3 regions of the Williamsia sp. Y844 genome follow, and region 1 is predicted to be linked to each of the others. Evidence: predicted binding sites of a transcription regulator. Region 1 holds the regulator's gene; each other region holds the start of a gene.
The links. The regulator LexA, encoded in region 1, represses DNA repair genes until DNA is damaged. The targets are predictions, from matches to a motif close to CGAACANNTGTTCG.
Positions count from the first base shown of each region.

Region 1 (10,679 bases):
TGCAGGGCGCCTTGCCCGGCCGCCCGTCCACTGACGCCATGGCGACGCAGCGCGCCGATGACCGCAGGAGCCGTCGTCGGATCAGCCAGCTGCACGGCGGCAACCGCGCCGAGGCCACTGCGGATCTCGCTGACAGCAGGCAGATCGGCCAGCGGCGCGAGCGCGATGTGCAGATCCGATTCGAGCCGTGCGGCCTCTTCGATCAGACCCTCGGATTCGATGATGTCGAGGTTGGCCATCGCCGCAGCCGCTGCGCCTGCATGTCCGCCATAGGTGTATCCGTGGCGCCACCACACGCCGCCCGCATAAAACGGTTCGGCGATCTTCGGGGCTATGAACAGCGCGCCCATCGGGACGTAACCCGACGTCAAACCCTTTGCGGTGGTGATCATGTCGGGCTCGAGCCCGAACCGGCTCGACGCAAACCAGGATCCACCGATCCGGCCGAATCCGGTGACGACCTCGTCGACGACGAACAGCACGTCGTGGTCGCGGCAGATCTGCCGAACCTCGGCCAGGTAACCCTCCGGCGGCAGGTAGATGCCACCGGCACCGATGATCGGCTCGACGAAGAACGCGGCGATGTTGTCGGCGCCGATCCGTTCGATCAGGCCCAGCAGGCTCTTGGCGTCATCCCAGTCGACGGTTGCCGCGTCGGACATGAGCTCGCCGTAGTTCTCGCGGTTCGGCGGCAGGCCCGAGAGCGCAGTGCCCCCGACATGCATGCCGTGGTAGGCCTTGGTCCGGCCGACAACGATCTTCTTCTCCGGCTTGCCCATCTCGTGCCAGTACCGGCGAGCGAGTTTCACCGCCGAGTCGACCGAGTCGCTACCACCCGAGGTGAAGAACACCTTGCTCCCCGGGATCGGGGCGATCGCCGAGAGCCGGTCGGCCAGTGCGGCGGTCACATCGGAGGTGATGTCGCCGAACCCGGAATAGTGCGCCAACGTGCTGAGCTGGCGGGCAACGGCGTCCGCGATCGCGGTCCGCCCGTGTCCGACGTTGGTGAACCACAGGCCGGCCGTGGAATCGATGTATTTGTTTCCGGAGGCGTCCCAGATGTAGGCGCCCTCGCCCCTGGCAACAACAAATGGTCCCGAGGCGCTCACGGCGCCCATGTCGGCAAACCCGTGCCAGAGACCGGTAGAAGAAGAAGCAGTCATGGGGTACATCATGCCTGTCCAGGTGGCGAGACGATGCCGGGACTCCGGCGACTACCATTGAGGCGATATGTCGACCGCGCCCGATCAGCCCAGCAGGCCCGCCGCGTCCGGGCAGCCCACCACATCGGGGCAGCGCCGACGCCGCGGACGTCCTTCGTCCACCAAATCCGGCTCGACCAGAACTGGATCGCGCACACCCGCCGGCCCCAGCCCCGAGGAGCTCGCACGGCGTCGCGCGCTGGTCCCGGTGCTCAAATATCCGCCGGAACTCCCGGTGTCGGCGGCGCGCGCCGAGATCGCCGCCGCGATCGAAGCGCATCAGGTTGTCGTTGTCGCCGGTGAAACCGGGTCGGGCAAGACCACCCAGCTCCCGAAGATCTGCCTGGAGCTCGGCCGCGGGGTCGCGGGAAAGATCGGCCATACGCAGCCACGACGGCTCGCAGCACGGTCGGTCGCCGAACGCATCGCAGAAGAAACCGGCACCGAACTCGGCGGCGTGGTCGGCTATTCAGTCCGGTTCACCGACAAGGCCTCACGCGACACCCTGGTGAAGGTGATGACCGACGGCATCCTTCTGCGCGAACTCTCCCAGGACCGCATGCTGCGCGACTACGACACACTGATCATCGACGAGGCCCACGAACGCAGCCTCAACATCGACTTCATCCTGGGATATCTCAAACAGCTACTCCCCCGGCGTCCCGATCTGAAGGTGATCATCACCTCGGCGACCATCGAGCCCGGTCGATTTGCCGATCACTTTGCCACCGAAGAACGACCCGTTCCCGTCATCGAGGTGTCCGGGCGCACCTATCCGGTCGAGATCCGTTACCGGCCACTTGTCGTCGAGGACGAGGACGAAGCCGACCTCGATCAGTTGCAGGCGATCGGCGCCGCAGTGGACGAGTTGTTCGCCGAGGGGCCCGGCGACATCCTCGTGTTCTTGCCCACCGAACGCGAGATCACCGATACCGCTGCCTCCCTCAAACACCTCGAAGCGCGTGGTGTCGAGGTGATCCCGCTGTTCGCCCGTCTGTCCGCCGCTGATCAGCACCGCGTGTTCGCCTCCCACAAGGGCCGACGGATCGTGTTGTCCACGAACGTTGCCGAGACTTCGTTGACGGTGCCGGGCATCCACTATGTGATCGACGCCGGAACCGCTCGCATGTCGCGCTATTCGACCCGCACCAAGGTTCAGCGACTGCCGATCGAGCCGATCTCGCAGGCCAGCGCCCGCCAGCGTGCCGGACGTTGTGGTCGTGTGGCCGCCGGCGTCTGCATCCGCCTCTACAGCGAAGACGACTTCCTGAGCAGGCCCGAATACACCGAGCCCGAGATCCTGCGGACCAATCTGGCCGCGGTGATCCTGAACATGACCTCGCTCGGCCTCGGCGATGTCGGCAAGTTCCCGTTTGTCGAGCCTCCCGATCCCAAGGCCATCCGCGACGGACAGCAACTTCTCGAAGAACTCGGCGCGCTCGTCCCTGCCACCCCCGACAACCCGGTACGGCAGCTGACGCCGATCGGCCGATCGCTGGCGCGGATCCCGGTGGACCCGCGTTTGGCCCGCATGCTGGTCGAGGCCGACAAGCAAGGTGTCCTGGGGCCGATGCTGGTACTCACCGCCGCACTGTCGCTACCCGATGTCCGGGAACGGCCCGCCGAACACCGGCAGGCGGCGGACGAGTCACACCGCAGGTTCGCCGCAGACGGCTCCGAGTTCCTGACCCTCCTCAATCTGTGGACGTATCTCGAGGACACGCGAAAAGAGCTGTCCTCAAGCCAGTTCCGCAAACGCATGCGCCGCGAATTCCTGCACGGACTGCGCATCCGCGAGTGGCGTGATCTACATTCGCAACTCGTCCGGATCGCCCGGGATCTGGGCTGGACCGTCCCGGCGGACTTCGAGACGCCCGAATCCGATTCGGCGACGGCGGTCGCCGTCCACCAATCGGTCCTGTCGGGTCTGCTCAGCCAGATCGGCGTCCGCGAAGGAGAATCCAAAGAGTTCCTCGGGGCTCGCGGGACGAAGTTCATGATCTTCCCCGGCTCGCATCTGTCGAACAAACCGCCTCGGTTCGTGATGGCGGCCGAGATCGTCGAGACCTCCCGCCTGTGGGCCCGGACCGTCGCCCGCATCGAACCCGAATGGGCCGAGCGACTGGCAGGCGATCTGGTCAAACGCCAATACAGCGAACCACATTGGTCGAGCAAACACTCGGCGGCGATGGCCTACGAAAGGGTCACGCTCTACGGCGTTCCCCTGGTCACCAGACGTCGGGTGAACTTTGGATCCATCGACCCCGAGGCAGCCCGCGAGCTGTTCATCCGCAGTGCCCTCGTCGAAGGAGACTGGCGCACCCAGCATCCGTTCTTCCATCGCAACCGGGCGTTACTCGACGACGCCGAAGAGTCGGTGCACCGGGTCCGGCGCACCGATGTCGTGGTCGACGACGACACCCTGTTCGCGCACTACGACCGCCACGTTGGTCAAGAGGTGGTCTCGGGCAGGCACTTCGACACCTGGTGGAAAACCGCACGCAAGAAGGACCCGAACCTCCTCGATCTCGATCCCGCCGACGTTGTTGCAGGCGATCCGGCCGGTTTCCCGGACACCTGGCGCCAGGCTGATGCCACGTACGATCTCCGGTACCACTTCGAGCCCGGCGCCGAGGACGACGGCGTCAGTGTGCTGATTCCGCTGCCCCTGCTGATGCGGGCGCGGCCTTCGGGCTTCGACTGGCTGGTCCCCGCTATGCGCACCGAACTGGTCACCGAATTGATCCGCACCCTGCCGAAAACCCTTCGGCGCCAAATCGGTCCGGCACCGGATCTGGCCTCACAAATCCTTGATGCGGTCACACCGCGTGCCAAGCCCCTGACGTCCAGCGTCGCCGCCGAACTCACCCGGCTCACCGGAGTGAGAATCGCAGCCGCCGATCTGAGGCCGACCGCACTGCCCGACCACCTGCGGATGACGTTCGTGGCGCTCAGCCCGGACGGCCGGGAGTTGGGCCACTCCAAATCGTTGACAGAGCTCCAAGAACGACTCGGCGGCAAGGCCCGCGCGGCTCTAGAGAAAGAGGCCGCGACCGAGTCGACGCCGGTGGCAACCACCTGGACAGACAAGACGTTCGGAACAATCGCGCGCTCGGTCCGCAACACTGTTGCCGGACAAGAGATCACGAGTTACCCGGCCTTGGTGCCCCGCAGAGGTGGCTTCACCGTCGCACCGATGTCGACCGAGTCCGAGCAGCGCAGCGCGATGTACAACGCCCTGATCGGACTGCTGATCAACGATGTACCTGGCCTACGGCACAACGCGACTTCTGTTCTCGGAACCGCGGAGCGGCTGGCGCTGAGCCAAAGCCCTTACCCAACCGGAGAGGCGCTGCTTGCCGATTGCGTACGAGCGGCCGTGATCGACCTGGTCCCCCCGCAGCCGGAGGTCTGGACCGCTGCCGATTACACCGCCCTGAAAAGCCATGTCGCCGGGCAGGTCACGAGCCGGGCCACGACCAAACTGCGCCAAGCCGCGGCGATCCTGACCCGGGTGGCTCCGCTGCGCACCGCCATCGCGGCCACCACGGTGGCCGACGCTGCCGACGACGTGCGGGATCAACTCGGCGATCTTGTTTTCGACGGATTCATCTCGGCCACCGGCGCCGAACACCTCCCCGAGATCCCGCGGTATCTGGATGCCGCCCTGGCCCGGCTGGAACAGCTGCCTGCCTCCGCCGCACGGGACGCCGCGTCGATGGCAGCCATCGATCGCGTAGTGGCCGCATGGACAGACCATCTGCGGATGATCCCGCCGCAGCGGCGCGATGCGGTCAGCGAGGCTGCAGGCTGGATTGTCGAGGAATTGCGCGTCGGACTGTTTGCTCAACAGCTGCGAACTGCGTACCCGATTTCAGAAAAGCGTGCCATCAAGGCAATCCGAGACTTACGGTAGCGGCGCTAGGACTTGCGGTAGTGACGCTAGGACTTGCTTGATCGGAGGTCGTCGATTTCTTTCTGGAAATCGTCCACCGAGTCGAATGACCGGTAGACAGAGGCGAACCGCAGGTATGCGACCTCGTCGAGATCGCGAAGCGGGCCGAGGATGGCCAGACCGACCTCATTGGCCGGTACCTCCGCCGAACCTGATGCCCGCACTGCTTCTTCCACCTGCTGCGCAAGATGCTGCAATTTGTCGTCATCTACCGAACGGCCCTGGCAGGCCCGGCGGACGCCGCGCATGACCTTCTCGCGACTGAACGGTTCCGTGACGCCGGTCCGTTTGACCACCGAGAGCACCGCGGTCTCCACCGTGGTGAAACGGCGTGCACACTGCGAACAGGCGCGGCGGCGACGGATGGCCTGCCCCTCGTCCGCCACTCGCGAATCGACTACGCGGGTGTCCTCGTTCTTGCAAAACGGGCAATGCATGCACGAATCCTCGACGGTCGACGGCCTGGGCGGAGTGACCAGACACTGTGACTCCGAGGATACCGTCCGGGATTGCAGCCCCTCCACGTCTACCTCGCGTAGACGGGCGTGACCAATGCCTGGCCCACCGACAGTGCCGAGTTGTTCATGGCGTTGAGCTCCATGATCTTCGCCACCACGGCTTCGGTCGGCATCTCGGGTGCGATGCGGGAGGCGATGGCGCCCAACGACTCCCCCGATTGGACCCGGACGACCTCGGTGCCGACGCGGGCCGGATCCGCGGACTGCTGCATGACCCCGCCGAAGAAGGTCATGAAGGCGACCACGAGCATCAGACCGACACCGGCGACCGCCGCGCCCGCCCAGGCGCGCCTGCGGGCGAAGACCATCTCGCGAGCGGTCGGTATCCGCCGCTCGGAGTTACGCGAATCGGCACACGAGACGGCCACCCGGCGCTGCGCAGGCAGACGGCGACCGGCCGGGCGTGATGTGTCCTCGGGCCGTACCGGGCGCGTGGTGCGCGTGCGGGTACCGCTCTCGGGGTGGTGAACAGGCCGAGCTGTGGCCGGCCGGATAATGGTGGTGGCTGCAGTCATGGGGTTCAGTCCTCGGTCATCGGTTCGATCCCTATTCGATCACTCGTTCGATTGAAAGAGTGTTCGATTAGTACCACGGGCCTCCGACAAAGCGCCACGCCTGATCGAACAAATGTTTGAGACTTGTGACCATTTGCACTATCTTTGTCGACATGGACCCCGCCCGACACCGCATGAACTGGAGGACCTGATGGCCGATAGAACCCAGCCCCCGACACCGGCGGACGGGACCGCGACCACTGTTGTCGCCACCGAACCACTCGCCGAGGGCTCACTGACCCCCCGCCAGAAAGCGGTTCTCGAGGTCATCCGCACCTCGGTCCGCGAGCGCGGCTACCCTCCGAGCATCCGGGAGATCGGTGACGCTGTCGGCCTGACCTCGACATCGTCCGTCGCCCACCAGCTCCGCACGCTGGAACGCAAGGGTTTCCTGCAGCGCGAGAACAACCGGCCTCGCGCGGTGAACATCCAGGACACCGATCTGAATCCGGCCACAGCCGCCGGACAGGTTCAGGCACCGGACGAATCCCTGCCGACGCCGACGTTCGTCCCGGTCCTCGGCCGGATCGCGGCCGGCGGTCCGATCCTCGCCGAACAAGCTGTCGAAGACGTTTTCCCACTCCCCAAAGAGCTGGTGGGCGAAGGTTCGCTGTTCATGCTCAAGGTCGTCGGTGAATCGATGATCGACGCCGCGATCTGCGACGGCGACTGGGTGGTCGTACGCCAGCAGAATGTTGCCGACAACGGCGACATCGTGGCGGCGATGATCGACGGCGATGCCACGATCAAGACGTTCAAGCGCACCAAGGACGCCGTGTGGCTGATGCCGCACAACCCGGTGTTCGATCCCATCCCGGGTAACGATGCCGTCATCCTGGGCAAGGTCGTCACTGTGATGCGTCGACTCTGACCTCCGAGTCGGAGGCAGATCACTCTCATACAGATCAAAGGCGGGGTGTACCGGGATATCCCGGTACACCCCGCCTTTCGAGTTCAGGGGACCACTGGGTGATCAGACCCCGAGACTACGTCCGATCACTTCCTTCATGATCTCGGTCGTCCCGCCGTAGATGGTCTGCACACGAGAGTCGAGGAATGCCTTGGCGACCGAGTATTCACGCATGTAGCCGTATCCACCGTGCAGCTGCAGACACCGGTCGACCAGGTGCACCTGATTCTCGGTGGCGTAGTACTTGGCCATCGCGGCATCCGGGACGGTCAGCTTCTTCTCGTTCAGCAGACCGATGCAGTGGTCGACGAAGACGCGGGTCGTCGTGGTCGACGTCGCCAGTTCGGCCAGCAGGAACCGGGTGTTCTGAAAGTTCCCGATCGAGCGACCAAAGGCCTTGCGGTCCTTGGTGTACTGAACGGTGGTCTCCAGCACCTGCTCCATCGCCGCCGCGGCGACAACAGCGATCGACAGGCGTTCGCGAGGCAGGTTCTGCATGAGGTAGATGAAGCCGAGGCCTTCTTCACCGAGCAGGTTCTCGGCGGGCACACGGACGTTGTCGAAACTCAGTTCGGCGGTGTCCTGCGCCTTCATGCCGACCTTGTCGAGGTTGCGGCCGCGTTCGAAGCCCTCCATGCCACGCTCGATGACCAGCAGGCTGAAACCTTTCGCGCCGGCCTCGGGGTCGGTGCGCGCGACCACGATCACCAGGTCGGCGTTGATGCCGTTGGTGATGAAGGTCTTCGATCCGTTGAGCACCCAGTGGTCGCCGTCTTTCTTGGCGTTGGTCTTGATGCCCTGCAGGTCCGAACCGGTTCCGGGCTCGGTCATCGCAATGGCGGTGATGAGCTCGCCGGAGGTGAATCCCGGAAGCCAGCGCGCCTTCTGCTCCTCGGTGGTCAGTTCCAGCAGGTACGGCGCGATGACGTCGTTGTGCAGGGTGAAGCCCAAACCGCTGTACCCACCCCTGGCGGACTCTTCGGAGACGATGGCCTGGTAGCGGAAGTCGTCGACTCCGCCGCCGCCGAACTCTTCGGGAGCGTCCACGGCCAGGAAGCCGTTCTTACCCGCTTCGATCCACACATCACGATCGACGATGTTCTGCTCTTCCCAGCGGGCGTGATACGGCGCCACATGCTGTTCGAGGAAGCTTCTGTACGAATCGCGGTACAGAAGATGTTCAGGCTCGAAAATCGTACGTTCCATCAAGGTCTCCATAACGAGGTGTCAAAACGCGGACGTGCCAGTAACTGTAACCGGATTCTACATTCTGCCCAAGGGCCTGGAGGCCTGGATTTTTAGAACAGATCAGATGCGGCGAACTCGGCCAGCTGGCTGGCCAGCGCAGAAGGCACACTGGCGACGATCTCCGTGCCATCGGCTCCGTGCTCCTCCCGCGACACATCGCCTTCGGCGTGGATGCGTGAGACCAGGTCACCCCGGGAGTACGGCACCCGGACGGTGACATGGACGTCATGCCGCGACACCAACTCGCGGACCCGCTCGAGCAGTTCCGGGATACCTTCGCCCGTGGCCGCCGAGATGAAGACCGCGTCGGGGAACAGACTGCGAAGCTGTGTCAGGACCGTCGGATCGGCGACGTCGATCTTGTTCACCACGAGAAGCTCCGGTGGTGCGGTTGCCTTCTCGTCCTGGATCACCTGATCGACGACCTTGCGCACCGCGCTGATCTGCTCGGTGGGAATCGGGTCCGAACCATCGACGATGTGCAACAGCAGATCTGCGTCGATGACCTCTTCCAGGGTCGAACGGAACGCCTCGACCAGCTGGGTGGGCAGGTGCCGGACAAATCCGACGGTGTCGGTGACCACGATTTCTCGACCGTCGTCGAGGGACATCTTCCGGGTTGTCGGATCGAGGGTGGCGAACAGCGCATTCTGCACCAGCACACCTGATCCGGTCATCGCGTTGATCAGACTGGACTTGCCCGCGTTGGTGTAACCGACGATCGTGACCGATGCGACAGCGGACTCTTTCCGCTTGGTGCGCTTGGTGTTTCGCGACGTCTTCATCTCACGGATCTCGCGGCGCAACTTCGCCATCCGCTCGCGGATACGGCGGCGGTCCGTCTCGATCTTCGTCTCACCGGGACCACGCAGACCCACGCCACCGTTGCTGCCCGCCCGGCCACCGGCCTGACGGGACATCGATTCACCCCAACCGCGAAGACGCGGCAGCATGTATTCCATCTGGGCCAACGCGACCTGGGCCTTGCCCTCGCGCGACGTGGCGTGCTGGGCGAAGATGTCGAGGATAAGGGCGGTGCGGTCGATGACCTTGACCTTCACCACCTTCTCCAGCGCGGTGAGCTGTGCGGGCGTCAGTTCACCATCGCAGATGACGGTGTCGGCACCGGTGGCCTCGACGATGTCGCGAAGTTCATGGGATTTGCCCGATCCGATGTAGGTGGCCGGATCCGGCTTGTCCCGACGTTGGATGAGACCTTCGAGCACCTCGGACCCGGCGGTCTCGGCCAGGGCCTTGAGTTCGGCAAGACTCGATTCCGCCTGGGCGGTGGTGCTTCCCTGCAGCCAGACACCGACCAGAACGACCCGTTCGAGGCGAAGCTGCCGGTATTCGACCTCGGTGACGTCGGTGAGTTCGGTGGACAGACCTGCAACCCGTCGCAACGACGCACGATCGTCGAGTTGCATGTCGCCGATCGTCGGACCCTTGTGGAAGTTCGGCAGGTGAACCTCCGGGGCGCGTGGCGCTCGGGCTTTCGACTCCGGAAAGTCTGAGTCGGGGCCGTCTGCGTCGGGGCCGTCCGTGTCGGGGCCGTCCGAGTAGGGGGTATTCGGATCGGCTTCGTTCGCGTCGGCTTCGTTCGCGTCGGCTTTGTTCGAGTCGGGTTCGTGTTCAGTCATGAGATGAACATCGTGACATTCGGACAGGTCTGCTGCATAACGGATTTAACGCCACCCTGCGTTGAGCATTCCGGCACCGACCAAGACCGAGGGTCCACGGAGCTCGTTGTCGTTCTCACCGACAGTGACGGTCACCGCACCACCGGGAACGTTCACGACCACCGCACCGGTGCTCCGCCCGACCGACCGCAAAGCCGCATTTGCCGCCGCGACGGTGCCGGTGCCGCAGCTGCGGGTCTCTCCCACACCGCGCTCGTGCACCCGCATCGACACCTCACCGACCACCGCGTCGTCGGCCGACTCGGCCAGCGGTGTCATCAGCTCGATGTTGACGCCTTCGGGAAAGTCGTTGTGGTCGAAGGCAATCGGTGCGGTGAGGTCGATGTTCCTCAAACGCTCGAGAGTGAGGCCCTCGACAACGCAGGCCAGATGAGGATTGCCGACGTTGACCGACAAACCCGAATACGTCTGGTCTCCGATGGTGGCCTTGCTTTCGACGCCGGCGCGGGCCCGGCCCATCAGGACACTGACGTCGGCCGAGGATTCGGTCAGATGGTGAACGGTCACTTCGCGCCCACCTGCGCGCGAGCCGACCGTGAAGGTCCGCCCGGTCACCAGATCGTGTGCGGCGAGGTAGTGCGCAAAAACCCGC
Region 1 covers NZ_JBXCJB010000003.1:259,283-269,961, reverse strand. Annotated here, with positions in the region: gene AC1TQG_RS18060 (aminotransferase family protein) at 1-1,163, opposite strand, end outside; gene hrpA (ATP-dependent RNA helicase HrpA) at 1,231-5,118, shown strand; gene nrdR (transcriptional regulator NrdR) at 5,145-5,594, opposite strand; gene AC1TQG_RS18045 (LysM peptidoglycan-binding domain-containing protein) at 5,684-6,190, opposite strand; gene lexA (transcriptional repressor LexA) at 6,381-7,100, shown strand; gene AC1TQG_RS18035 (acyl-CoA dehydrogenase family protein) at 7,203-8,345, opposite strand; gene hflX (GTPase HflX) at 8,438-9,814, opposite strand; gene dapF (diaminopimelate epimerase) at 10,073-10,679, opposite strand, start outside.

Region 2 (10,679 bases), on a different contig from region 1:
CCTGGGTCAGCGGCGCCGACGAGGTCTTCGACCGACTGCACGCAGAGGTTCCGTGGCGCGCCGAAAGACGGCAGATGTACGACCGCGTCCTCGATGTCCCCCGCCTGGTCCACCAATACCGCGACGCCGGCGATGGTCCACATCCGATGCTCGGCACGTGCCGCGACTCTCTGACGGACCACTACCGCGCAGAGCTGCCGGAGGGATTCGCCTCGGCCGGATTGTGCCTGTACCGCAACGGCAATGACAGCGTCGCCTGGCATGGCGACACCATCGGCCGGGGCAAATCCGAAGACACCATGGTTGCGATCCTCTCGCTGGGTTCTCCACGCGCACTGTTGTTGCGCCCGATCGGCGGCGGCGCATCCCTGAAGTTCACACTCGGCCACGGCGACCTGCTGGTGATGGGCGGCAGCTGTCAGCGCACCTGGCAGCACGCTGTACCGAAAACCACGGGCGTCGGCCCTCGAGTGAGTGTGCAGTTCCGTCCCCCAGGCGTCTGGTAGCCTGGGACTGCGATCTACTTGCGGCGCATCTCGACGAAGCACCAAACAAATCCGCCATAGCCGCTATTCGACTTGCTGGGGATCGTCGGCGTCAGGTTCGGGTTCGGGTTCGGGTTTTTTGCCATGATCTCGGGTGAGTTTCTCTAGGTGTTGCGTCAGCGCCACCTGGCGGTCGGCCAGCGTCTTCTGCCAGGCCGCTGCGATGGTTTCGTTGGCGTGATGGGCGCGGTTGACCCGCGGTTTGCGTTCCGGGTCCACCGATACCGGCGGTATCCACCCCACCCGTCCTTTGTCGGGGCCCTCGGTGATCATGATGGTCTGCCACTGATCCGGACCATCACCGATCATTTTGTGATGCGGCGGGCCAGGCGTTGACCTTTCTGCGCAGTCCGTTTGGCCCGGCCCAGATACAGGACTTCAGCGGAGTGGTCAGCGAACACCGCGAGATATTTGTCGGACCGGGTCGCCAACTCCAGTGCGTCCCCGACCGGAATATCCACCCCGGAAGCGGTTTCGCGATCCCGGCACACACTTCGAGTTGTTGTTTGGTCATCGTGATGATGATCTGCGCCGGCAACCCCCGATGGGACTTGCCGAGCAGGTTGCATTCCAAAATGGTCTTCAGGATTGCCTTGAGCGCGTCGTGACGCATCTGGCCCCGCGAACGGGTGTCACGTTCGGCGGCTGCCTTCATCAACTCTTTATCTTGCTTGGGGTCATCGCTCGCGCCGGTGGGCGAGTTGGGGTCGGCAGGGTTGTTCATCCCCGTTGCGGCCCACACATCCATCACGGTGGTCAGCAATGCCAATGTTTCTGGATCGAGGGTGCCTGAGATTTTGGCCATCAGATCCACACCTTGATCGCCGATACTCACCGAGCGTCTGCGGGCCCGATCACTGTCGTCGGTCAACCGGCCATCGGGATCGACCCGGGCCAACACTTGACGGCCCGCTGCAGCCAGGCGGGTCGGATCGGACTCGACGGCTTCTTCGGTCATCCACTGATCGACCACGTCATACACGGCCGGATCAGCAGCTGAGGGGATCTGTTTGCGTACATCCAGCATCACATCCATGTGCGAGGCGCCGATCAACCCTTGGGACCAGGCTTGTTCGGCGGCAGGGCATTTCGGTGCCAGCTCTTCGCCCTGCATCGTGTGGAATCGGCCGACAGCTTCCAGGCCGCGGATCCTGGACATGGTTTGGCCTTTGGTCAGCCGCAACTCGCCACGGGTGAAACCAAACAGTGATGAATACCCGGCCTTCGAAAACGATGACCGATCCGAGACCACCAACAAGTGTCGCAGCCCGGTGAGCTCGAGCTTACGGGCGATCCGTTCATGCACCCGCACAAGCTCATTGACTTCCGCATCGGACATATCGGAATCAGTGCAGTCCGCGATATCGGCAACCAGCAACTCCAACTCGAGATATTTGCGCACCAACACCGGAACCGAAGAAGAACCAACCGCAACCTCGTCAGACGGATCGTCAGTCATCATGCCCCCCAGCACATCTGATCGCTAGCTTTCAACCAGGATACCCCGGATGACACGATATGTCGAATGTTTGTTCGAATCGCGTGGAGGCCTAGGCGCGGGCAGCGAAGGGCGTACAACCCATCAACCGGTTCCGCTTAACCGCCACCCTGTGCCCAAACCGGTTACGCAGCGTTAACATCGCCGTTTCACCAAAGACAAACGGCAACCGTAACTTCAGGAACTACCGGCCAGAACGATTGAGCCGGAACAGTCCGCCCGGCATCGCCGGACACGATCTGGAGCTCCCCTCCAGAAGAGGACATTCACCTCCAGTGGTGGGCGCGAGGGCCATCACAGACGAAAGTTGTCTGGCACACTGGAGGATTGAATGTACGACCTGCTTTTTCGTGATATCGGACATCTCATGCTGGAGCCGGGTAACGAACTCACTGACGCCTGGCTAGCGGTGTCGGACGGCCGCGTAGCCGCCTTCGGATCCGCCGGGACCGAGCCCGAAGCGATCGAAATCCGCTCTCTGGGCGGACGATTGGTGACTCCTGGCCTGATCAACACCCATCATCACATCTATCAGAATCTGACCCGTTCCTACGGTCCTGTGGTAAACGGTTCGCTGTTCGACTGGCTTACGGGTCTTTATCCGATCTGGTCGATGCTCGATGAGGAAGCGGTGTACGTGTCGACGTACATCGGGCTCACCGAGTTGCTGCTCGGCGGCTGCACCACGTCCACCGATCACCTCTATGTGCACCCACGACCCAATCTGATCGATGCCCAGATCCGCGCGGCCAATGACATCGGCTTCCGGTTCTACCCGACTCGCGGATCGATGTCGTTGTCCGTCAAGGACGGTGGGCTTCCGCCGGACAGCGTCACGCAGACCGCTGAGGCAATCCTCGAGGACTCCGAACGCCTGATCAAGCGGTACCACGACCCAAAACCGGGCGCGATGACACGTATCGGTCTCGCACCGTGTTCACCCTTCTCGGTCGATGACACGCTCATGCGTGCCACCGCCGAGCTGGCCGAGAAACACGATGTCCGCATGCACACGCACCTAGCCGAGGACACCGACGAGCACACCTACTGCCTGGAAAAGTACGGCCGTACGCCGGTCGAGCACTTCGAGGACGTGGGCTGGGCCGGACCTCGGTCATGGGTGGCGCACTTCATCTTTCCCAGCGATGTCGAGGCCCGGCGGTTGGCGTCGGCAGGCGTCGGCGTTGCCCACTGTCCCAGTTCGAATATGTTGATCGGCGGCGGAACCGCCAAGGTCCGAACCCTTCGTGAGCACGGTATGGCCGTTGGTCTCGGTTGCGACGGCTCGGCGTCCACCGATCACGCCTCGATGTGGCTAGAGGCGCGAACCGCCCTGCTACTGGCCAGGTTCCAGGGTGGACCTACCGCGATGACGGCCCGCGATGCCCTCGATATCGCCACCGTCGGCTCGGCGCAATGCCTCGGATGGGGCGACGAACTGGGGCGGCTCACAGTGGGATCCCTCGCCGATCTGGTCGCGTGGCACCTCGACCCGGTGTCCTTGGCCGGAGCACTCTCCGATCCCGTTGAGGCATTACTTCGCTGCGGTCCCGCACGTGCATGGACAACCGTCGTGAACGGCAAAGTTGTTGTCGACGAGGGACAACCGGTATCTGCGGCCTTGCCCGATATGTTGCGTGAACATCGCCGTATCGCCACGCGAATGCAAACGGCCGTCCTGACCTGAGACCGGTCTCTCGGTCTCGCCACACACTTCCCGATGCCAACCGCAAGTGCCCCTCCCCGCACACGTCTTCACCACAAGGAGAACCCCATGTCCCACGCAGGATTCTCGCTGTCCCGCCGCAGTCTGCTCAAGGGCGGTCTCGGTCTCGGAGCAATCGCCCTCGGCGGACCCACGCTGCTCACGGCCTGCTCCGATTCGTCGACTTCGGTGGCGGCCGACGGCACCACTTCCATCGACTACCAGCTCAGCTGGCTGCCGACCACCGAACACTCGGGTAGCTGGATCGCCTCTGACACCGGCCTGTACGCGAACAACAAGCTCAAGGTGGGCTTCCTCAACGGTGGCCCCAACGTCAGTCCTGACACCGTGGTGATGTCCGGCAAGGCAGCGGTCGGTGGAAGCAACGCCGATGTGGTCGCCAACGCGATCACCCAGGGCGCCGATCTCAAGGTCTTCGGCACCCGTTTCCAGAAGAGTCCCTTCTGCATCCTGTCTCTCGCGGACTCTCCCATCAATTCCCCGCAGGAGATGATCGGAAAGAAGATCGGTGTGGCCGCACTCAATGAGACGTCGTTCAACCTGTTGTTGCAGATCAACAACATCGACCCGGACAGTATCGAGGTCGTTCCGGTGCAGTTCGATCCCGCGCCCGTGGTCAACAGGGAGGTGGACGGCCAGGTCGTCTTTGTCATCAACGAGCCCACCCAACTCGAGGCCAAAGGCATTGACACCAACACCTTCCTGTTCGCCGACTTCGGCTATGCGGTGTTCTCGGGTGTCTACTTCGCCAAGACCGAGACCGTCGAGACGAATCCCGAGATGCTCGCCGGATTCCTTCGGTCGGAACGACTCGGATGGCAGGCAAACGTGGCCGATCCTGCTCTCGGCACCGATCTGACCCTCAACGTCTTCGGCAAAGACCAGGGCTTCGACCGCGCACAGCAATTGCTCGAGTCGCAGACCCTGCCGCAGATCATGGTCACACCCGACACCGATGCCGGCGGACTGCTCACCCTGCCACCGGCCTTGATCGAGAAGAACATCGCCACGTTGTCCGCGAACGGGATCGACGTGACCGCGGATCAGCTGTTCACCACCAAGATCCTCGACATGATCTGAGTGACGGACATGGCGGCAACCCTGATCCTGAGTGGAGATCTGATGCCGGATACATTCTGCGACTTCATCATCGCGCGAGCCGAAGTTCTCGACGTGGACGCGGTGGTACTGGAAGCCGCCCCGCATCGGATCGTCGTGCGGGTGAGCGGCCAACACGACCTCGTCGGAGCCTTCGAGATGGCCTGCGAACTCGCGCCCGGAAGCAGCGTTGTCCACGACGTCGCCCACCTCGACTGAACACGAGCAACGCAAGAGAAAGGAATCACCGAGATGCTCCCATCTCAACCGACCCTGTCCTCGGGTTGGGCACCGGTCGCGCTGAGCCGCGACGTGCCTTCTGGCTCGGCGACAGACACGACGCTGGGCGGCGACGGCATCGCACTGTGGCGGGGAGGCGACGGACTCGTCCATGCGTGGGCCGACCGTTGCCCGCATCGCGGCATGCGTCTGAGCCTGGGTTTCGTCCGCGAGAATCGGCTCGTATGCCTTTACCACGGTTGGGAATACGAATCCGCGGGAGGATGCCGGCACATACCCGCCCATCCTGATGTCGATCCACCGAGCTCGGTCCGCGCGGACAGATACCGCGTCACCGAACGTTACGGGATGGTGTGGCTGGACGGCCGATCCGGTGCCACCAGAGGCGAGATCGAATGCGCCCCGGATATGCCGCCGGAATACTCTGCGACGCCGGCATGTTCGGTGTACATCGACGCCGCGGTCCCCCGGGTCCTGGAATCCCTCGCCTCACGTACGGACAACATGCAACATGCGGACAACCTCGTCCACATGACCGTCGACGGCCACGAGCTCGTCATCGGTATCCAGGTCCACAACGAGAACACAACCGTGATCCACATCTGTGTCGTCGGTGCCGACTCGGCTCTGGTACGCCAGATCATCTTGTGGGCACATGCATTTCGCGATGAGATGAATGCACCTGCGGCGGTGGCATCGTGAGTGAGTTGCTGCTCGATGACTTCGAACTCGATCTCGACTGCTACAAGGTGCGGCTCGGGCTGGCGCTACTCGGTATCGAGTATGCAAAAGTACCCGTGAACTGCTATCCGCTGCCCCCCGGCTCTGCAACAGAAGTGCCTGCTCTGCGCCATGGCGACCGCACCATACGCGGCGCCGAGAACGCCCTGCTGTATCTGGCGACGGAGTTCGCGACCGACACCACCTGGGCGTCTGGAGAATCCGTGGACGGCTCTCGGCTCACCCACTGGCTCGATTTCTGTGCCAACGCATTCGGCACGATCACTGCGGCGCGCGATCTCGCCCTCTACAGCACCGACCCGCTGGATCAGGCCGTCGCCCGGGCGAAAGTGGCTGTGCAACAACTCGATGACCACCTCGCGCTGCAACGGATCGACAATCACTGGGTCATCGGCCCACATCCCAGCATCGCCGACATCGCACTGTTCGCCGGCGGGGCCCTCACCCGGGATATCGGCATCGACCGCGGGCGCTATCCGGCGCTGCGGTGGTGGATGCGGCGCATGCAGTCACTGCCTGGCTTCATCGCGATGCCCGGCATCCCCGTCTTCCCCTGACACCCGAGAAGAAAAGGCTTGCCATGCAACAAAGCGCCGTAGACGCGGTGATCCGTGGCCTCAAGAAGGCCGGCGTGAGCACCGTCTGCTATCTCCCCGACTCCCTGTTCAAGGAGCTCTATCCGGCCCTGGACGCCGACCCCGACATCCGCACGATCCAGGTCACCAACGAGGGTGAGGGTGCCGCCATCTGCGGCGGCATCTTCCTCTCGGGCAAACGAGCCGCTCTGATCATGGAGAACTCGGGGCTGCGCGCCTCGGTGGAACCGCTCGCCCGCATGGGCCTGGGCGCCGGGATCCCGGTGATCATGCTCATGAGCTACCGCGGCGAACTCGGTGAGAACAACTGGTGGGCGGTCCCGCACGGCATCACGATGGAACCCATCCTCGATGCGCTGCGGATCCCTTACCGCATCGTGCGGGAAGAAGACCAGATCGAGCGGGCGATTCACGACGCCTTCGAATGGTCTTATGCGGCATACCATCATTCGGCAATTGCTCTGGGCGGAGGTCTGGTCCGATGAACGACTCGACAGCGAACATGACACGCTTCGATTGCATGAAGCTCCTCGCCGACAAACTGTCGGACGAACTGGTGATCGTCTCGCTCGGCGCCAGCGTGGACGAGTGGTACAACGCCGCACCCCACATGCGCAGCGCCAGCCTGTTTCAACAGCAACTCGGATGCGTCACCCCACAGGCATTCGGACTCGCGGTCGGCTTGCCACACCGGCGCATCATCTCCCTCGACACCGACGGTGGAATGCTCTTCAACCTCGGCATACTCGCAACACTTGCCAACGAACGTCCCCGCAATCTCTTCACCGTGGTGTGGGACAACGAGTGCTACCAGTCCATCGGGGGCCCACCGACGCACACCTCCAAGGGCATCGTGAGCATCGCGGCGATCGCCCGTGGCGCAGGCATCGAACACTCCTACACCGCAACAACTCTCGAAGAGTTCGAGCAGCACTGCGCGGCAGGGCTGGTGGCCGACGAGCCGTACGTCCTGGTTGCGAAGGTCTCGAGCGTGGTCGAGCCCGGGATCAAACGCAAGCACAGTGACGGCCGCGAAGACAAATACATCTTCGTCCGGCACGTGGAGGCCACCGAAGAGATCACCATCATGGGGCCCAGTGAACACAACTGAGACGTTCGACTACATCGTCGTCGGCGGCGGCTCCGCGGGATGTGTTCTGGCGTCCCGGCTCTCGGAAGATCCCGAGGTCACCGTGCTCCTGCTGGAATCCGGGCCGACCCACGACGGCCTCGCCGAGATCGACGAGCCGGGCGGCTGGGCGAGGTTGTTGTCCGGGAAATATGACTGGGGATATGCCTATTCACCCAACCCGAACGTCGACGGGCGCTCCATACCCATACCCCGCGGGCGGGTACTCGGCGGATCGAGCAGCATCAACGCCATGCTCTGGTATCGGGGACACCCCAGCGACTACGACATCTGGGAGGACAGCGGAGCGAAGGGGTGGAACTGGGAGTCGATGCTCCCCTACTTCCGCCGCTGCGAGGACTGGGAAGGCGGTGCGTCCGAATTACGCGGCAGCGCAGGACCACTGACCATCACCACGCCTGAAAACCCCCATCCGGTCGCCGAAGCGCTGCTCGGTGCCGCTGCGGAACTGGGTTTCCCGGTCCTGCACGACTCGAACGGCAAGGACGTCCACGGCGCCTCGCTCGCAAATCTGACGATCGCGAACGGTCGGCGGATGAGCACGGCCCGTGCGTATCTGGGACCCGCAGAGCAGCGGACCAATCTGGCCGTGCGGACGGGCTCTCACGTCGGGGCTCTCGAATTCGAAGGTGCACGTTGCTCCGGGGTGCGTCTTGGCGGAACCCTGGTTCGCGCCGAACGCGAAGTGATTCTGTCCGCCGGTGCGATCTCGAGTCCCCACCTACTGTTGCTTGCCGGTATCGGCGAACCCGAACAACTGCGGGCGCACGGTATTCGGGTCCGAAGTGCCCTGCCGGGCGTGGGACAGAATCTGCAGGACCATCCACTGCTGATGGGTGTGAACTTCGCCGCCCGTCTGCCGTTGGGACCGGTGCGCGACAACGGCGGTGGCGCCATCCTGAACTGGTCCTCGACTCCGGAACAGGCGCTCCCCGACCTGCATGCCTTTGTCGTACAGGGACCACACGCGACGCCCGAAGTCGCTGCGAAGTACAGCCTTTCAACATCTGACGACGTGTTCGCGGTCTCGCCTGGCCTGATGCGCTCGCACAGTGTCGGACAGTTGACCCTACGGTCCGCCGACCCGGCAATCGCACCGGAGATCGATCCGCGGTATCTGTCCGACCCTCGTGACCTGGCGGCCTTGGTCGCCGGACTCGACACGATCATGGATCTGGCCGAGACCGCGCCCTACCGAGCACTGATCGAGCGACCGATCGCACCTGATCGTCGTCTCACCGGCGCCGAGCGCGCAGCGTTCGTGCGAATGAGTTGTTCGACGTTCTTCCACACGGCGGGCACCTGCGCGATGGGTACCGGCGCCGGAGCCGTGGTCGACCCCGAACTGCGGGTGTACGGGGTCGAGAACCTGCGCGTGGTGGATGCCTCGGTGATCCCCACATTGCCCTCGTGCAACACCAATGCCCCCGTCGTCGCGCTCGCCGAGCGCGCGGCAGATCTGATCGCCGGAAGGAACGCCGCATGAGCACTCTTCTCACCGCCGACGCCGTGGTCACCGTGGACGCCGCCCGCACCGTGATCCCCGATGGCGCGGTACTGGTGGACGGTAACCGGATCATCGCCGTCGGACCCACCGGTCAGCTCACCGCCGAATATCCCGAGGCGCAGGTGACCGCGCTGCCCGGACGCCTCCTGATGCCCGGACTCATCAACTCGCACAGCCACTCCGGGCTGCTGCGCGGAACCGCCGAGGCGCTACCGGTCTGGGAATGGCTCCGCGTGCACATCGACCCCATGCACCGGGTCGTCACCGCCGCCGAAGCCGAGGCGGCGTCCTGGCTCTGTTACGCAGAAAGTGTGCTGGCGGGCACCACCACCGTCGTCGACATGTGGCGGCACATGCATGGCAGCGTCGCCGCCGCCACCGGGGTCGGGAACCGGCTTGTCACAGTCAATTACGTGGGCGCGCACCCCGAATTCGACTACTTCGACACCCTCGACGACAACGAGCAGCTGCTGCAACACAGTCAGGGTGCGGCGAACGGCCGGGTGTCGGTCTGGGTCGGACTCGAGCATGTCTTTTATGCCGACGCCGCCGGGCAGCGCCGGGCCATCGACATGGCACGGGACTACGACACCGGGTTCTACACACACTGCAGCGAATCCGAGATCGAGATCGCGGAGTTCGACAAGCGATACGGCAGTCGGCCCATGATGGCGATGGAGCGACTCGGATTCTTCGACGTCCCGCGCACCATGCTCGCGCACGCTGTCTGGCTCGACGACGACGAGATCGCGTTGCTCGCCCAGCGTGGTGTCGCCGTGGTCCACAACCCGGTGAGCAACATGAAACTGGCGAGCGGCGTGGCACCGATCGAACGCCTACTTGCCGCCGGTGTGACCGTCGGGCTGGGTACCGACGGGGAGAAGGAGAACAACAACCTCGACATGTTCGAGGAGATGAAGGCAGCCTCCCTTCTCGCGAAACTCTCGAGTGGGGATGCCGCCGCCCTTGACAGCTGGAAGGTGATCGAGATGGCCACCATCAACGGTGCCCGTGGTCTCGGCCTGGACGCCGACATCGGCTCGCTGGAGCCGGGGAAGAAGGCCGATCTGATCGCCGTCCGCACCGACACCCCGCGAATGACCCCGTTCTTTCCCCATGGACCCTATTTCAACCTTCAGCACAACCTGGTCCACGCCGTGCGCGGCTCGGATGTGGACCTGACGATGATCGACGGTCAGGTCGTGGTGCGCGACGGACAGCTGGTGTCACAGGACCTGCCGGACATCATCGCCCGCGCTCGGGGTGTCGTCCCTGGCCTGTTCAAACGGCGGGCCGACTGGCTAGCCGAGCACGACGATCTGGAAGGGGTCTTCGGTGCCCACGAATGACGATGTCCACAATGATGACGGCCGCAGCGACGACGGGCGCTGTGACGACCCGGTGGTTCTCGACCAGTGGTATGCGGTGTGCGCCCGCACCGAACTCGGTGACGGTGCCATCACCACACGTCTCCTCGGTGTCGAATTGATCTGCATGGCGGATGATCCCGATGTTCCACTGGTGCAGGCCGACGATGTCGAGCTGCCCGTCCGCCTGCGATACGGGTTCGTCTGGACC
Region 2 covers NZ_JBXCJB010000004.1:182,888-193,566, forward strand. Annotated here, with positions in the region: gene AC1TQG_RS21955 (alpha-ketoglutarate-dependent dioxygenase AlkB) at 1-506, shown strand, start outside; gene AC1TQG_RS21960 (hypothetical protein) at 570-854, opposite strand; gene AC1TQG_RS21965 (DUF222 domain-containing protein) at 844-2,007, opposite strand; gene AC1TQG_RS21970 (8-oxoguanine deaminase) at 2,375-3,730, shown strand; gene AC1TQG_RS21975 (ABC transporter substrate-binding protein) at 3,818-4,849, shown strand; gene AC1TQG_RS21980 (hypothetical protein) at 4,859-5,086, shown strand; gene AC1TQG_RS21985 (Rieske 2Fe-2S domain-containing protein) at 5,120-5,809, shown strand; gene AC1TQG_RS21990 (glutathione S-transferase family protein) at 5,806-6,405, shown strand; gene AC1TQG_RS21995 (thiamine pyrophosphate-binding protein) at 6,429-6,929, shown strand; gene AC1TQG_RS22000 (thiamine pyrophosphate-dependent enzyme) at 6,926-7,555, shown strand; gene AC1TQG_RS22005 (GMC family oxidoreductase) at 7,542-9,080, shown strand; gene AC1TQG_RS22010 (amidohydrolase family protein) at 9,077-10,450, shown strand; gene AC1TQG_RS22015 (aromatic ring-hydroxylating dioxygenase subunit alpha) at 10,437-10,679, shown strand, end outside.
Region 2: AC1TQG_RS21965 (DUF222 domain-containing protein) is a predicted target of LexA. The motif match lies at 2,068-2,081, and genes of this name have one in related genera.

Region 3 (10,679 bases), on a different contig from region 1:
TCGCCGCCCAGACATCGGTTGCGCCCGCATCGATGAGGTTCTGCAGCTGTAGGCGCACCGATTCTTCGTTGCCGACGATGGCGATATCAGCTGCATCGGTTGCGCCCCCGGCGCTGATGACGCGCTGGTAGTTGGGCATTCCGGCATACATGCCCGACGTCGCGGCAACCGCGGCGCGCGCCTCGTCGACGTCGTCATGCACTGCCACCGGCAATCCCGCCACGATCCGGGGAGTCGGACGGCCCGCCTGCGCGGCCGCGGCGTGAATGGCAGGGGTGATCTGTGATTCGATGACCTTCGCCGAAGCCATCCACAGGACGGTGCCGTCAGCGAATTGTCCTGCCACCCGCAGCATCCGGGGCGACATGGCGGAAAGAAGCACTGGCACCTGATGTTTGACCGCTGTCATCCGGCCGGCACTCTTGGTGGTCCAGTCCTGTCCGTGGAAATCGACGTCCTCGCCGTGCAGCAGCGCGGTGATGATCTGGATGTATTCCTCGGTGTTGCGGCCGGGCCGCTCGTACGACAGCCCATATACATCTTCGATGAGGGGCCCGTGGGAAGGACCCAAACCGAGCGTGAAGCCGGGCCGTCCCATCGCCTCGGCAACCGCGGCAACACGGTTGGCCTGGAGCAATGGGTGCACCGGATAGGTCTGCAAGACGGCAGTTCCCAGCTCGATCGATGAGGTGGCCCTACCCGCCACCGCAAGTGCGGCGAGTGGATCACCCGCGACCGTACTGGCGTACCAGAGCGAGGTGAATCCGTCGGCCTCCGCACGCTCGGCCTGCTGGACGATCTTGTCGGTCGAAGAAGCGCCGCCGGTCAATCCAATTCGCATCGCGTTGCCAACCTGTCTTTCGAATGTATGGTGATCTTGAAGAGACTATACGACTGTATTGCATCTGCCATCCGGATACTTTGAGGAGCGCCCATGTTCGACACCGCCACCCCGATCACACCCTCGATCGGTATCGAGGTCAGCGGCGTACCCGGCCCCCGGCTTGCCAGTGCCGACGCAGCCCAGTGGTGCCGGTCGGCACTGGAGCGGCACGGAATGGTGCTGTTCCGGGAGTGTCACATCAGTGACGACGACCTGGTGGCACTGAGCCGCCTACTCGGCGAGGTGGTGATCCCCGGGCTGGGCGGTCAAGAAACCCATCCAGAGGTTTCAGCGATCAGCCTCGATCCCGCGGAGACAGTCCTGGCCTCGTACAACACCGGCACATTCCACTGGCATATCGACGGCGCCACCGATGCCATCCCACAATTGGGCACCCTGCTGACGGCACTCGAGGTCTCTGCCGAAGGCGGAGACACGGAGTTCGCCAACACCTACGCCGCCTATGACGCCCTGTCCGATGAGGACAAGGCCCTGGTCGCCGACCTGCGGGTGGTCCACAGCTTCAGCACGGCGCAACTGCTGGCCAATCCGGACCCCACAGACAAGCAGCGGGCTGCGTGGGCCCGGGTTCCCACCCGAGTCCACCCGTTGGTGTGGACACGCCAGACCGGACGCAAGTCCCTGCTGATCGGCGCCACCGCGGGTGAGGTCGTCGGCCTGCCACCCGAGGAAGGTCGAGCACTGATCAGCCGTCTGCTCGAATGGTCCACGCAGCCGCGTTTCTCTTTGCGCCATCACTGGCATCGCGGCGATCTGGTCTTATGGGACAACACCGGCATGCTCCATCGGGCGATCCCTTACACCGCCACTTCACGCCGGCTCATGCATCGGACCACGCTGATCGGCGAGGAAGCAGTCGCCTGAACCCTCGCGGGTAGATTCGTGGCATGAACGGCAAGGCGATGTGGCAGTGACGGCGACAGACACTTCCACCCAGGACAGCACCGACGACGCACCACCGGTCCTCTTTCCTCGACTGCTCCCCTGGATCCTGGGCATCTGCGGCGCCATCGGTCTGGCGGCATCGTTCACCTTGACCGTCGAGAAGTTCGAACTGGCGGCGAACCCGGACTATGTGACCAGTTGCGATATCAGCCCGGTATTGAACTGCGGCTCGATCATGGACACGTCCCAGGCGGCGCTCTTCGGCTTTCCGAACTCGCTGATCGGACTCGTCGGGTTCTCGGCACTGCTGGCGATCGCCGTCATGATGGGACGCAAACCTTCTGCGCTGATCATGCTCGGCATGCAGGTCGGACTGACCGCCGGCATCGTCTTCATACATTGGTTGATATTCCAGAGCCTCTACCGCATCGACGCGTTGTGCCCGTATTGCATGGTTGTCTGGGTCGTGACCATTGTCGCGTTCTGCTACGTGAGCCTGCGCAATGCCGACGACTACATCGCGGGCGGTGTTGCCCGGAAGATCCTCAACGGGGCATTGAGCATCCATTCCCTGATTCCGGTGGTGTGGATTCTCGTGATCGCCGGCCTGATCGGACAGCATTTCTGGTGGTACTGGTCGACGCTCATCTGACACCGAGCGGTCGGTTGACCCATGAACGGCGCACTTTTCCCGAAGAGCCACCCATGGCAATCAGTCTGAAGAACCCGGGTCTGAGGCCCGCGGCGTAGAACAGCACCCTATGTTCGCGATGGCAAAGCCGTTATGCTCGATATCAATCTGTGCCGGGCAAGCCCAGGAGGACGGCGAAATGCACACCACGGATAATTCACCTCACCCATTGGTCACCGCGTCGGACGTCCACAAGGTCGCATTCCGCAAGCCCCCGCTGGGCAAACGCGGCTACAACGAAGACGACGTCGACAGCTTCCTAGACGAGGTAGAAGAAACACTCCGCCAACTACACAACCGTCTCGCCCGCTACGAAGACCCCACCCGCTGAGAGCACCGATCAGGCCACCACCACGATCGCGTTCACGGTGGAGAACAACCGCAACCGCGTGATCGCAACCTAGACTCGGACAGATGACGGGTCACGGCAACGCTGCGGAGAAGGAACTCGGACCGCGGATTCCAGCCAAGCCGAATGGGCGTGCGGCACAGCGCCTCGAGACACGTCGACGGATCTTCGATGCCGCGGTGGCCGAATTCAAACGAACTGGCGTGGCCGACGCCGATGTCGGTGCCATCGTGACCGCAGTAGGTGTCGCACGCGGCACGTTCTACTTCCATTTCCCCAGCAAAGAGCACGTCCTCATCGAGATCGAGAACGCCGAGGTAGCCAGAGCTGCAAGGGATCTCGAGCGATTCATCGCCAAGTCGCCCGATTTGGCCGAGGTGCTCTCGGAGACCGTCCGCCTGACAAAATCAGCAAAGCGCAGGCTCGGAAAGAACCTGTTCCGGGATGTCCTGGCCCTGTATTTCTCCCCCACCCGCCCCCAGCCCGATCCCGCCCCCGCCAAAGGCCTGTCCGTCATCGAACTCGTCATCACCCAGATCGAACAGGCCCGCGATCGCGGTGAGATCTACGCCGACGTCGACCCCGCGCACAGTGCGCTCTTCTTCTTCCTCGGCCTCTATGCCTACCTGACCGTCAGCCACGAAGGTCCTCAAGATCCACATGTTCTCGATCAATACGTGGCCAGCGTCATGCGAGGCCTCGAACCCCGCTGACCGTCAGCAGGATTACCCGACGCACTCGGCGAAGACACCAGTGACCCTGAAGTGGGGTGCCCTGCGTATCCGAGGCGTACGCAACACGTTGCCCCACAAGGGTTTTACTTCGAACAGATCCGAAAACCATTACTCGAACAAACATTCGACACATTGTGTATCCCGGGGTATGTTGGTTGAAAGATTTCGATCAGATGTGCTGGGGGGCATGATGACTGACGATCCGTTTGATGAGGTTCCGGTTGGTACTTCTTCGGTTCCGGTGTTGGTGCGAAAGTACCTCGAGCTGGAGTTGCTGCTTGCCGATATCAATGATTGTTCGTCGTCGGATATGTCGGATGCCGAGGTCAATGAGCTTGTGCGGGTGCATGAACGGATCGTTCGTAAGCTCGAGTTCACCGGGCTACGGCACCTATTGGTGGCCTCGGACCGCTCGTCGTATTCGAAGGCCGGATATTCGTCGTTCTTTGGCTTTGTCCGCGGCGAGTTGCGGTTGACCAAAGGCCAAACCATGTCCAGGATCCGCGGTCTGGATGCAGTCGGCCGATTCCATACGATGCAGGGTGAAGAGCTGGCACCGAAATGTCCTGCCGCCGAACAGGCCTGGTCCCAAGGGTTGATCGGCGCAGCACATATGGATGTGATGCTAGATGTTCGTAAACACATCCCGTCAGCGTCGGATTCGGCGGTGTATGACGTGGTTGATCATTGGATGACCGAAGAGGCCGTCGGCCAGGATTCGACTCAGTTGGCGGCGTCGGGCCGTCAGGTGCTGGCCCGGGTCGATCCCGATGGCCGGCTGACCGATGATTCGGATCGGGCCCGTAAACGTTCGGTGAGTTTGGGTAATCAGGGTGTGGACTTGATGGCCAAGATCTCCGGCACCCTGGATCCGGAAACGTTGGCGTTGTTCACGACGGTGATGGATGTCTGGGCCGCCCCGGGCATGAACAACCCGGCCGACCCGAACTCGCCGACCGGGGCCAGCGATGACCCGAAACAAGATGCAGAGCTGATCAAGGCTGCCGCCGAGCGTGACACCCGCTCGATGGGCCAACAACGCCACGACGCGCTCAAAGCGATTTTGAAAACGATTTTGGAGTGCAACCTGCTCGGCAAGTCCCATCGGGGTTTGCCGGCGCAGCTGATCATCACGATGACCAAACAACAACTCGAGAATTGTGCCGGCATCGCAAAAACTGCCTCCGGCGTGGACATTCCGGTCAAAGAGGCACTGCACCTGGCAGCGCGTTCCGACAAATACTTGGCGGTGTTCGCCAACCACAGCGCCGAGGTGCTGTATTTCGCCCGGGCCAAACGCACCGCGCAGAAGGGTCAGCGGTTGGCGTTGTTCGCCCGCGACCGCGGTTGCTCGCACCCCGGGTGCACCAATCCGGCGGCGTGGGTGGAGATCCATCACCTGATTGCCTGGATCAACGGTGGTCTGACCGACATCGATCTGATGGGATCGGCGTGCCCGCCACACCACAAACTCGTCGGAGACGGCCCGGGTCAGTGGCAGACGATCATGATCACCGAGGGGCCCGACAAGGGCAGGGTCGGGTGGATACCACCATCGTCGGTGGATCCGGAACGAAAACCGCGGGTCAACCGTGCCCAGCACGTCAACGAAACCTTCGCAGCGGCCTGGGAGAAAGTCCTTGCCGACCGCCAAACAGCGTTGGTCAAGACCCGGTCGGAACTGACCAGAAGCGGGCTTGAGCACCCCGACGAGCCGGATATCGACAATCCCGAGCAAGTCGAATAATGCTCAGGAAGTATATGTTTCGCGCCGACAGGGCGGTCGATCACGGTGCAAAAACTGCGGCGCCCGCGATGAGGGATGCGCACTGTGTCTAATTTTGCCGACTGAAGTCATTGACAGATTTCATTGACATCAGTCAGTGAATGGGTCTAGAACTGACATATCCGCCGAGATCGAGATGGGGTCCTGGATATGTGGCTGGACATTCTGCGACTGGTGGTCGCTTGGAGCGCGATGGGTGCCGTGATCGCGTTCTGGTATTGGGTCATGAAGAACATCGGTACGTTCTGATGACCGGCGCCGGCAGGGCGAACATCGCTGGCAACGTGAGTGTTTCACGATGAACGGGACACCGATCCCGACTGCGCTCACCCTCGAGCGCAGCTGCGGCCTGACTGCCGCCGCCTTCTCGGAGCGACGCCGGAGCGGTGCTCGACTGATGACGGGCGAGCATCGAACGTTCGGACTCAACCGCCTCCAGAACATCGTCCAGGTGCCCTATCCGCCGATCTCGACGGATTGGACAACACGAACATTGACCTGCGGTGTTGCACTGCAGTGTTCGCCATCCAAAGACGACATCGGACGCTACCCACTGCACGAACTCTCGCCTCGTGGGCTGGCGGCTCTGACCATCGTCGAGGCGGGGGTCGCACTGCGCTGGATCGCCGATCACTGGCCCGGCCTGATACCGGAACTCGATCGCATTCTGACCGGGCTTCCGGTTGCGGACAGCGGCTTCGACGCCCCCGACATGCTCCGGCATGCGGACATGATGGCCAGTTCCCGCGAGAGAATCGACCCGCACCCGCTTCTCGGACAACTAACACTGCAGGCCCCGCCAGGCCGCGGCCTGGCTACCGCGATCAAGCGGGCGTACAGCCGGATGCCGTGGACTTCTCCCCGCAGCGACGCCCAGCGCCTGTTGTCCATCCCGGTCGGAGGTGAAGGCGGAATACGTAATTCGAACCTCCCGCCACCGAGCCGGCCCGAGGACGAAGACATCGAGATCCGGCCGGACCAGCGGGCGGGCATCCCCTACCCCGAGTGGAACGCATGGCGTGAGAGCTTCCTCATCGACCATGTTGCGGTGTTGGAACGAAAGCATCGGGGCACCGGCAGGCCGGGTCCACCTGTGTCGACAGATCTGCGGCAGTGGTTCGCCGAACACACACACCGATCGATCAAGAGCCGTCTGGAGGACGGATCCGATCTCGACGTCGACTCGTACGTCAACCACCACATCGACCTGATCACCGGAGAAGCCGCTGAACCCCGGGTGTTCCGGGAGCTGTTACCCATGTCGCGGGACGTGACCACTGCCCTGCTCCTCGATGGCAGCTCCTCACTCGGCATCCGCCGCGGCGAAGTCTTCGAGCTGGAACTGGCCTGCGCTGACGCACTTTCACGCGCGATGATGCTCACCCGAGAACGTCACGGAGTGTTTGTCTTCAGCGGCAACACCCGCCACCGGGTGGAGGTGAACTGCCTCAAGGACTTCGACGACACACATCTGGTCGTTCCGAGTGGTTCCGGCCTGGCAACCGGTGGGTACACCCGGCTCGGCGCCCCTATTCGGCACCTGACAAGCCGCCTGCTGGCCCAGCCCTGTGAACGGCGACTGCTCATCGTCATCGGCGACGGACTGATATCCGACGAGGGCTACGAGGGGCGATACGCCTGGGCCGACGTCGCCCACGCACTCGAAGAGGCCGACGACGCCGGGATATCGGTCTACTACATCGGCGTCGGTCCGGCCCGTGTCGACCCGCTACCCGAGGTCTTCGGATCCCGACGGTCTCAGCGAATCCGGCAGGTCGAACAACTACCCCGCGTGCTGGCTCATGTCCACCGAGAACTCCTCAGCGTCTGAACAATTGGAGCACAAAGACCTTGACCACCGACCTCTACCTCCCCACCGGCAACGAAATCGAGATGTTCGAGCGGGCTTTCAACCAGCAGCTTCCGGTGATGCTGACCGGCCCCACCGGTTGCGGGAAGACCCGGTTCGTAGAGCACATGGGCGAACTGTTGGGCACTGCCGTCGTCACCATCAGCTGCCACGATGATCTCACCAGCTCTGACCTCGTCGGGCGGTTCATGGTCACCGGCGGAGACGTCCGGTGGACCGACGGCCCCCTCACCCGCGCGGTGAAGGAGGGTGCGATCTGCTACCTCGACGAAGTGGTGGAAGCCCGCCACGATTCGCTCGCGATCCTGCATTCGCTGACCGACCACCGCCGGGCCCTGTATCTCGATCGCGCCAATGAAGTCGTCCGAGCACCGCAGTCGTTCATGGTCGTCTGTTCCTACAATCCGGCATACCGTAGCTCGCTCAAGGAGCTCAAACCCTCTTTCCGGCAACGGTTTGTGACCCTGCCGATGCACTATCTCCCGCCCGACCGCGAAGCCGCCGTCCTGGTCGCCGAAGCCGGCATAGACATTGCCGTGGCCAACCGACTTGTCCACTGCGCCATCAGTATCCGCGAGGCAGACGAGGTGTACCACTTCGAACCACCGTCGACGCGTGTGCTGGTGACCGCCGCGAGACTCATCGCCGCGGGCGCGTCCGAGATGCAGGCCGCCGAAGCTTCGATCCTGGCACCACTGAGTACCGACGGTGCCATCAGCAGCGGCTTGAGAGAAGTCGCCGCAGCAAGTCTGCAGGCCACCGAATACCAAGACTCACAGACACATTGATCGAAGGGAGCGGCTCGTGAACGAACAGGACAGGCGGCGCAAACGGGCGCTGATCGTCTTCCAGATCTTCGCGTACGGCTTCCTGCTGTCGCAATTCTTGATCCAGCTCTACATGTACACCGCTCGGGATTGGTAGGCAGGCCATGAATCTCCCTTCGATCAACCTACGGCGTGACAAGAGCGCCGGCAACACCTCCGCCTCCTACGACGAACACCAGGACGACTCGCGCCGCGCACAACGCGAAGCCGACTGGTGGCTCACCATCGGGACGCTGCTGATGGGAACGTTGGTCCTCGGAATCGTCGGCCTGCCCATCTTCCTGCGCGGCGTGTGGCTCCAGCGCCGGGCGGGACTCGAAGGCCTGTCGGTCCGGCCCATCCTCGTCACACTCATCGGCTACCTGGTGATCCTCGACGCCGCGCTCAACAGCCTCGGCTGGGCGCTGGACCTCATCGCGAACCACACCCTGATCAACCGCGTGATCCTCACCGCCTGGGGAAACATGTTCGACGCGGGCTACTTCTGGCACTACAACGAACTGTGGATCGGCGGCGCGGGCGGTCCGGGCGAAAAGGGTTGGGAGGTGGCCCTGATGCTCACCGTCTTCCCGATGCGCATCGCGGCCGGCATCGCCTTCCTGCAGATGAAGCGCTGGGGCCACCAGTGGATGATCGTCACCTGCTGGTTCGGCGTGGTCATCTGGATCGGTTACACGTTCAACATGACGATGTACGCCGATGTGCGTTACTCGGGCGTGGTGCTCCCGGTGATCGGCTGGTGGTTGTACGACATCTTCTACATCACCCCATTTCTGGCGATCCCCTACCTACACACGGTGAATCGAGAGATCTTCACCGACTGATCGCCGTCCAACCGGCAAAGGAGGACATCATGTCCGCAGAGTCACCTAAATCTCCATCGGTGGACGAGTCACCCGACGACGAACTGCCACTGGGTACAACACCCCCGTATGCCCGCATGCACAGGTTCATCAAGCGCGGGGTGTTCGTCTGCCTCTTCGCCCTCGTCATCGAAGGTGCGTTCACCGTTCCGGCACTGGCGATCTGGTACGGCTACCCCACGCTGTCGTTCCAAGAGATCTGCAGCGAGATGCTGAAGGTCCGGTACTCCGACGACACCCTCGAGTGTGAATATCCATACCCGCTGTTCGGACCACCCGAAGGCGCCGGCCAACAGACCGCCGAAGACGAATGGGGCGTGCAGCCGAAGCCCGGCTGGGACCCGATAGGCTTCCGCGAACTCGTCCGAAACCACGAAGAGCGCGAAGCGCGCGAGTCCGCCGGAAACTAGTGGCCGCCGTTGCCAGCCAACACGGATTGATGTCGGGTCGACTGGAATCCCAGATGCCGCTCGGGAACCGCCGCAACATCACCGGCATGTGATCACCATCAGAAAACCTGTGGCGTGACGGAGAGAAGAGTGGTTGGCACTCAATCGGTCTCCGCGAGACGGCGCTACTCGACGGGTTGCCGGTTCCCGGTCTTCGCTCGCATCTCCACTATGTCGTCGTCGAGTTCCACCCCCACTGAATTGAACATCCAGGAAGTCACCTCATAAGCCCCAACCGTGAAGATGACATCGAGAATCTGCTGGGTATCAAGGTCGCCGGCGAGTGCCTCCCAGGTTTCCGGGCCGATCTTGCCATCGAGGACCAGTTCGTCGACGGCGCGTAACAGAGTCGCGTCCGAGTCAGACCAGAACGGCGCGGATGGCCCCCAGCCAATCCGGGAGATCTCCTCGTCGTCGATACCGGCGTCATGCGCCATGTAGACGTGTTGCGCCCACTGATAGGCCGAATTGCGAAGAACTGCAACCCTCATCACCAACAGTTCACGTTGCCGGGCTGTCAGAGTTGTCGACATCAGGATGTGTCCGTTGAAGGTGAACCAGGCCCGGGCGAGCGCGGGATGATGCGCGAGCGTGCCCATCGTGTTCTTTCCTTTGGGCCGGTCAGATCGGGTCTGGACCACATAACGCGCCGACGGTGGAGTCATCGCTTTCAACGCATCGCGCATCTCGGTCGACCACTCTTTGGGCGGCAGGGGTTCAATACGTGCCATCGGTAGGTTTCCTTCCACCAGCGTCCTATCGGGATACCGAGATCGCACCGACGTGGTCGGTCGAACAATACAGTCGTACAGGGCTCGCGGGGTTCAAATCAAGAACAATTGAAAATTCCGGCTCGGCGACACCAACCCGGGCGGCCAGGCCGGCATCGACGCGGTACTGACAGTTGGGTCACTGATGCGGCATACTTGCACAGCAAGGCCCGAAATCCGAATGGGATCCTGCAGCACAACAGGGGGTTTCACATGTCTGCAGCGTCCCGGCGCACCGGCGTCGAGATGTCGAAGACTCGAGACGCTCTGCTCGACTGCGTCGAACGCCTGATGCTGGAAGAGGGTTATCCGCGAGTCACGTATCGCGCACTGGCCGCCAAAGCGAACGCAACCCCCAGCCTTGTCCAATATTACTTTCCAACAATTGATTCCGTCTTCGTCGCCGCGATACAGCGACGTACCGAACAGAATCTCGATCGTTTGACGAAAGCACTCGAGGCACACCCCAACCAACCACTTCGCGCCATCTGGGACTACAGCTGGGAAGAGGCCAGCGGGCCGCTCATGACCGAGTTCATGGCTCTTGGAAA
Region 3 covers NZ_JBXCJB010000004.1:306,606-317,284, forward strand. Annotated here, with positions in the region: gene AC1TQG_RS22550 (TIGR03564 family F420-dependent LLM class oxidoreductase) at 1-841, opposite strand, end outside; gene AC1TQG_RS22555 (TauD/TfdA dioxygenase family protein) at 935-1,768, shown strand; gene AC1TQG_RS22560 (vitamin K epoxide reductase family protein) at 1,815-2,441, shown strand; gene AC1TQG_RS22565 (DivIVA domain-containing protein) at 2,620-2,811, shown strand; gene AC1TQG_RS22570 (TetR family transcriptional regulator) at 2,895-3,542, shown strand; gene AC1TQG_RS22575 (HNH endonuclease signature motif containing protein) at 3,751-5,310, shown strand; gene AC1TQG_RS22580 (nitric oxide reductase activation protein NorD) at 5,648-7,180, shown strand; gene AC1TQG_RS22585 (AAA family ATPase) at 7,201-8,007, shown strand; gene AC1TQG_RS22590 (hypothetical protein) at 8,151-8,870, shown strand; gene AC1TQG_RS22595 (hypothetical protein) at 8,900-9,319, shown strand; gene AC1TQG_RS22600 (carboxymuconolactone decarboxylase family protein) at 9,484-10,089, opposite strand; gene AC1TQG_RS22605 (TetR/AcrR family transcriptional regulator) at 10,342-10,679, shown strand, end outside.
Region 3: AC1TQG_RS22575 (HNH endonuclease signature motif containing protein) is a predicted target of LexA. The motif match lies at 3,677-3,690, and genes of this name have one in related genera.